DNA from 2 places in the Paenibacillus sp. FSL H8-0104 genome. Region 2 is predicted to be linked to the other one. Evidence: a T-box and tRNA genes for the amino acid it is inferred to sense, from the RefSeq annotation. Region 2 holds a T-box; the other holds one or more tRNA genes.
The links. A T-box is a leader RNA that pairs with one kind of tRNA and senses whether it is charged. The one in region 2 lies ahead of trpS (tryptophan--tRNA ligase), so its partner is inferred to be a tRNA-Trp.
Positions count from the first base shown of each region.

Region 1: it encodes a tRNA-Trp, which carries the amino acid that the T-box ahead of trpS (tryptophan--tRNA ligase) is inferred to sense. The anticodon was not compared.

Region 1 covers NZ_JBBOTC010000001.1:5,789,343-5,792,730, forward strand. The annotation lists tRNA gene NST38_RS25540 (tRNA-Asn) at 36-116, opposite strand; gene NST38_RS25545 (class I SAM-dependent methyltransferase) at 473-1,399, opposite strand; tRNA gene NST38_RS25550 (tRNA-Leu) at 1,583-1,661, opposite strand; tRNA gene NST38_RS25555 (tRNA-Cys) at 1,668-1,741, opposite strand; tRNA gene NST38_RS25560 (tRNA-Gly) at 1,748-1,822, opposite strand; tRNA gene NST38_RS25565 (tRNA-Gln) at 1,827-1,901, opposite strand; tRNA gene NST38_RS25570 (tRNA-His) at 1,924-1,996, opposite strand; tRNA gene NST38_RS25575 (tRNA-Trp) at 2,026-2,099, opposite strand; tRNA gene NST38_RS25580 (tRNA-Tyr) at 2,106-2,191, opposite strand; tRNA gene NST38_RS25585 (tRNA-Thr) at 2,201-2,276, opposite strand; tRNA gene NST38_RS25590 (tRNA-Phe) at 2,297-2,372, opposite strand; tRNA gene NST38_RS25595 (tRNA-Asp) at 2,468-2,545, opposite strand; tRNA gene NST38_RS25600 (tRNA-Met) at 2,573-2,646, opposite strand; tRNA gene NST38_RS25605 (tRNA-Val) at 2,664-2,739, opposite strand; tRNA gene NST38_RS25610 (tRNA-Glu) at 2,807-2,878, opposite strand; tRNA gene NST38_RS25615 (tRNA-Ser) at 2,888-2,979, opposite strand; tRNA gene NST38_RS25620 (tRNA-Asn) at 2,983-3,058, opposite strand; rRNA gene NST38_RS25625 (23S ribosomal RNA) at 3,125-3,388, opposite strand, start outside.
Region 2 covers NZ_JBBOTC010000001.1:787,132-790,519, reverse strand. The annotation lists gene NST38_RS03670 (aminotransferase-like domain-containing protein) at 1-170, opposite strand, end outside; gene NST38_RS03665 (DMT family transporter) at 330-1,265, shown strand; T-box leader at 1,293-1,606, shown strand; gene trpS (tryptophan--tRNA ligase) at 1,749-2,741, shown strand; gene NST38_RS03655 (GerAB/ArcD/ProY family transporter) at 2,811-3,388, shown strand, end outside.

The DNA of each region.
Region 1 (3,388 bases), 5.0 Mb from region 2:
CGTACTCCTTCGTCCAGCTCGGATACCTATCCATATGGCTCCCGAACAGGGCCAGGGCTCGGACCTGTGACAATTCAATTAACCGTCGAGTACTCTACCAACTGAACTATCAGGGAATATGCTTCAGAGATCATTCTCTGAAAACGAGGTCTGTGTTTTGTTTTTTCGTTGTCTCGATTTTTGAATTAAGGTTGGCTTTAGCCCATGTGCAGTCTCATGAAGCAGCTTAACATCTTCAAGTAACCGAGGATTTTGTTTAGTATAGTCAATTAATTATTCGCTTCAAAAAAAGAGGGAGCACATATCTGCTCCCTTCACTTACAACTTTACTTCTGCAATTTTAACTTCTATGTTTCAACCGTTCATCTTTTGGCACAGCGTTGTGATGCTTCCTAGTGTCATCTTAGACGTTAGACTACATTGTCTCAGTCTCAATTCCTGATTATCAGTACACGTGCCACGCTTATGCGATTTATCGCTTATCCTTAGTGCGAACTGTTTTCATATTGGGCTGTTCAAGTTGAATTAGAATCTTACCAAATCTTCCTCCACGTGAGAAGGTCACCGTACTATCCTTGTACGTATCCAGAATGTACTCTTCAGCCAGTCTGAGAGAATCTTCATCCGATGGTAACTCATACGTATTAAGCCATTCTGGCAGCTTCTCGATAGTCTCTTCCACCGGTACTTCAAATGAGTTAACTTCTCTCGTAATGATCATCGTATAAGAATAGCCCTTCAAATACAGCAACTGTTGGATATACCCCATATCACCGACCTGGTGTGAAGAAGTTACACCCAGTACATCCTTAAGTTCATCCATTAGTGTGTGTTCCTTATGTCCCGCCATAGTACTTATATACACATACTTCCGGGCACAATTGATCGCCTGCTCAATCGTTTCCCAATCCGACATCGCCGGACACATGGATGCAAATGCAAAGTCATATTTCTTCTCCCAGCCTTTATCCTTAATGGAGATTTCTTCATATCGTTCGTTTACGATTTCGATTTTGGATTCCAGAGCTGAAGGTATCGTCTCTTTCATGAGTGAAACGAGTAACTCAGAAGGCTCAACTGCGGTCACACTTGCCCCCTTTTCTGCAAAAGGAATGGTAAATATGCCTGAAGCGGCTCCAATGTCCAAAATGGATAACCCTACGAATTCCACACCCTGGTTTTCAATCCAGCCCATAATGCGTTCAGAACGCTGCTTTCCTTCTTCGGTGAACGACTGTGCATGATAATCCCTGGCCCATCGCTCAAAAGCTTCTTCTATATTAGAGGGGACGCTTTTCTTCTTATATTTTGAACTTCTCGGACGATTCTTCCATGCCTCTTCCCATACAGAAAGATCAAATAACAGATCGGTATCCGATACATTTTTTCCATTAGTCACTCTACTTCACTCCTCCATATTAAAGACTTTACTTATCTACAATATACTCAATATAATCATACGTCAATCTTTATTAACGTCCATCTTCTCTTACTCTAGATTTTCTTACTGCACATAAATCGTTTCATATAAAATAAAAATAGCCCTACACATTGCATAAGCAACATGTAGGGCTATTCAATATACCGGCGAGAGGACTCGAACCTCCACGGTTTCCCACTCGATTTTGAGTCGAGCGCGTCTGCCATTCCGCCACGCCGGCATATGCTGGAGGCGCCACCCAGATTCGAACTGGGGATAAAGCTTTTGCAGAGCTGTGCCTTACCACTTGGCTATGGCGCCATATTTTGGAGCGGACGACGGGAATCGAACCCGCGACCCTCGCCTTGGCAAGGCGATGCTCTACCGCTGAGCCACGTCCGCATAATGGCTGGGGATATAGGATTTGAACCTATGCATGACGGAGTCAAAGTCCGTTGCCTTACCGCTTGGCTAATCCCCAATAAAAAATGAAAAAACAAAGGGGCGATCGAGGGGAATTGAACCCCCGAATGCCGGATCCACAAACCGGTGCGTTAACCACTTCGCCACGACCGCCATAAAAGGTTAATTTCTAAAAAGTTAATTGGCAGGGGCAGCAGGAATTGAACCCACACCAACGGTTTTGGAGACCGTTGTTCTACCTTTAAACTATGCCCCTAAAAACTGGTGGAGGATGATGGATTCGAACCACCGAACCCGTACGGGAGCAGATTTACAGTCTGATGCGTTTGGCCACTTCGCTAATCCTCCAGGATTACATGGTGCCGGCGAGAGGACTTGAACCCCCAACCTACTGATTACAAGTCAGTTGCTCTACCAGTTGAGCTACACCGGCTTATTAAATTATTTTAAAAATGGTGGCTCGGGACGGAATCGAACCGCCGACACGAGGATTTTCAGTCCTCTGCTCTACCGACTGAGCTACCGAGCCATAATAAAGTCTAATCTTAATTCCTTACACTTTATATAGGGCATCAGTGCCATACAGCAGATGTAGTGAACAGTTTGCCTCATGTAAAGATTAAATGGCGGAACCGACGGGATTCGAACCCGCGATCTCCTGCGTGACAGGCAGGCATGTTAGGCCAACTACACCACGGTTCCAGATCACTTTCTCAAAGGAAAGTATAATTGCGGGGGCAGGATTTGAACCTGCGGCCTTCGGGTTATGAGCCCGACGAGCTACCGGGCTGCTCCACCCCGCGTCGTTATAAAGTTTATATGGTGGAGGCTGAGGGGATCGAACCCCCGACCCTCTGCTTGTAAGGCAGATGCTCTCCCAGCTGAGCTAAGCCTCCGAACAACACATTTATGATCATACCATAATCTTGTTGTAAAAATCAACTTCTTTTTTTGAAGTTATTATGACCCGTAGGGGATTCGAACCCCTGTTACCTCCGTGAAAGGGAGGTGTCTTAACCCCTTGACCAACGGGCCTTAATATTATGGCGGAGAGAGAGGGATTCGAACCCTCGAGACGCTTGTGACGCCTACACGATTTCCAATCGTGCTCCTTCGGCCAGCTCGGACACCTCTCCATATGGCTCCCCGAACAGGGCTCGAACCTGTGACAACTCGATTAACAGTCGAGTGCTCTACCAACTGAGCTATCAGGGAATATGCTTCAGAGATCGTTCTCTGAAAACTAGATTCGAAACGAAACACGCGAATTACAACTTGCTATTGGATAAGCCCTCGACCGATTAGTACTGGTCAGCTCCATGCATTGCTGCACTTCCACCCCCAGCCTATCTACCTCGTCGTCTTCAAGGGGTCTTACATACTGGGAAATCTCATCTTGAGGGGGGCTTCACGCTTAGATGCTTTCAGCGTTTATCCCGTCCGTACATAGCTACCCAGCGGTGCTCCTGGCGGAACAACTGGTACACCAGCGGTACGTCCATCCCGGTCCTCTCGTACTAAGGACAGCTCCTCTCAAATTTCCTA
Region 2 (3,388 bases):
GCACGAATAGCCGTGCTTACACTGCATTGATATTGTTCTGCTACAACTCGAACTGCTGGCAGTCGAATGCCCTTATCTGCCCACTGGCGACGATCCTGCTGCTGCATCTGTTCCTGAATCCATTGCTTTAACGCTTCGGCAATCACTTCGTATTTTCTCAATGCACACATCCCTCTCCAACAACTGTACCGATACAGTTCAACCTTTTATCTATTGTAGCACGATGCACCTGGCAGTATATTGAATAAGGCCAGCACGTGCCTCGAACCTGACATAATTCAGGATAATGAAAGATAAAGCGCTATGACTACTGTATTGGAGGAGCATTGATGAACACAACACACACTCGGGGATACGCCTATATCGCAGCTATATTGTACGCAGCTATTATCGGTCTATCTTTTTTATTTGTTAAAATGACAGTCTCTGTTGCACATCCCATTGATGTGCTTGCCCACCGATTCGCCCTGTCGCTGATCGTTGTCAGCATTCCTGTCATTTTTGGCTGGATCAAAATCCGACTGAGCCTTCGTGATCTGTGGCGCATCATTCCACTGGGGCTTTTATCTCCCGTCTTATTTTTTGCCTTTCAAGCCTTTGGACTTGTCTCTTCCAACTCATCGGAAGCGGGTATTATTCAGGCCATGGCCCCTGTATTCACACTCGTTCTCGCTTCAGTTTTCCTGAAAGAACGCACATCAACGATGCAGAAGCTATTCCTGCTTCTATCTGTTGCTGGAGTGGTCTTTATTTTCATGATGCAAGGAAGCGGCGTATCTATGAGTAACCTGAAGGGTATTGCATTATTGCTACTCTCCACGGTCTGTTTTGCAGGGTATGGTGTGCTTGCAAGACCATTAACCCAGAAGTATAAACCAATGGAATTAACCTGGGTCACACTGATGGTTGGCTGTATTGTATTTAACGCCGCTTCTCTGATCCGACATGCGTCCAACGGCTCCATGATGGACTACATCAAACCACTTGGAGATACATCCTATCTGGGTGCCCTCGCTTATCTAGCAATTCTCTCCACCATGATTTCCACCCTGCTCGCGAGCTATGCCCTGACCCATCTGGAGGCTTCGCAAATGAGTGTATTCAGCAATCTGTCCACGCTCATCTCCATCGTAGGAGGTGCATGGGTATTGCAAGAACCAGTGGGTTACTACCACTATATTGGTGCATTGTTGATTATCGCCGGTGTGCTAGGCACCAATATGAGCGGTCGCAAACATAGGTTGATCAGTGGAATAAAAGCATGATATAATTCTGGGAATTGTAAACATTTGTTATCCACGATGATGAAGAGAAGTACGTATGTCAGGATGCTACAGAGAGCCGGCGGCTAGTGGAAGTCGGTGCATCGGATATGTGGAAATGGGCTTCGGAGTTCCGAGTTGAACAGAGTCTGTATCCGTTATTAGGAATACACACTTTCAGTAGGCGAGGCGGCATGTCCAGCCGTTATCCATGGACAGGATATCGATAGGCATGGGCGCTCATAAACGGGCTCCTGGTAGATGCCTCATCCGTATCCCTCAAGTGGGCCGCAACAGAGCGGCCAATGAAGGTGGCACCGCGAGGCACAAGCTTCGTCCTTTATTCTGTTCCCAACCGGGGAATGGGATAAAAGACGAAGCTTTTTTTGATTTTTTTTGCAGGCTGAAAGGAGGTGATGGTCGTGGAAGACGGCTGGTGGCGACAGCTCAACGTTGAAAAATCACAAAACCAAAGGAGAATAAACCATGAACAAAAACAAGGATATTATTTTGACAGGAGATCGGACTACCGGACAACTTCATCTCGGCCATTACGTAGGCAGCCTGCGCAGTCGGGTGCAATTGCAGGAAGAGTACAAAACCTATATTTTACTGGCAGATGTTCAGGCACTCACCACCCACTATGATCAACCTGTTCTGATTGCAGATAGTGTTCATCAAGTTACTCTTGATTACCTCGCCGTAGGCATTGATCCGAACAAAGCTACCCTGTTCATTCAATCCATGATTCCGGAAATTGCGGAATTGACTGTGATCTTCTCCATGTTTGTTACCGTCAATACACTCCGGCATAATCCGACCATCAAGAGCGAAGCACGTGATCGCGGGTATACCGACCTGTACTACGGATTTCTAGGATATCCGGTCAGTCAGGCTGCTGATATTGCATTCTGTAAAGCTACCCTTGTTCCGGCAGGAGAAGATCAGATTCCTCACATTGAGACAGCACGAAAATTGGTTCGCCGGTTCAACGAGTTATACGCCCCCATCCTCCCCGAACCCCGCATTTTGATCGGAGAGCGGCTTGGAGGGCTGGATGGCGTTGGTAAGATGAGCAAAAGCATGGGGAATGCGATCTCATTAAATGCAAGTCCTGAGGATGTAAAAGCAAAATTGATCAAGGCCAAGACTGATCCAGCCCGCATCCATCGTTCTGATCCAGGGCACCCGGATATCTGCCCTGTTTTTGCCTATCATCAGCTTTTCCGCAAGGAGAACGCAGACGAAATACATGCCAGTTGTAGTCAGGGCCGAATTGGATGCAAAGATTGTAAACAGATCGCAGGTGAAGCCATCAATGATCTGCTTGCTCCTTTTCGCGAACGACGGAGTTATTATGAACAACGTGATGATCAGGTGAAAGAGATTCTTATCGAGGGTACCCGTGAGGCCAGGAAAGCGGCCCGGGAAACGATGTTAGAGGTAAGAGAAGCCATGGGTATTCGTTATTTCGACTGACGGTATGAAGCGCTCCAATCACGTTAACACTGCTGAGGACAGTCTATTGGGAAAAGGAGACCCCTCAGCATGAAACGAACACAGCCTTCTTTTTTACAAGCTATGATGTTGATCATGTTGTCCGTTGGCTTGATCAGCCATGTTCTGATTATTCCTGCCCTTTTGGCTGCGGCCAAAAGGGATTCTTGGATTTCCGTCCTGCTATCAGCCGGACCATTTTTGATATTTGCGCTAATGCTCGCTTATGTCTCTCGTTTCCTCAAGCATCAAACTCTGCATGAATGGTTAACATCCCGTCTCGGCAAGCCTATTGGCATGTTATTTCGAGTTGGTAACAGTCTCTTTTTTCTGAGCGCAATCTATTTCACCCTGCACGAAACCACGACTTGGGCCAAAACAAATTACCTGACAGAAACGCCAATTATGGTAACCAGTATTGCCCTCATGTCTCTCTGTGCCTATGGGGCATATAAAGGTATCCGCTCACTGGCATTTACGGCAGGATTGATCCTTCCACTGGTGGTACTGCTGGGCTTCTATGTTGCAATTGTGAACACTCAATACAAGGATTACAGTCGTCTACTGCCTGTGTTAGAACATGGCTGGCATCCGGTGCTGAATGGCATGATTTACAGTCTTGCAGGCAT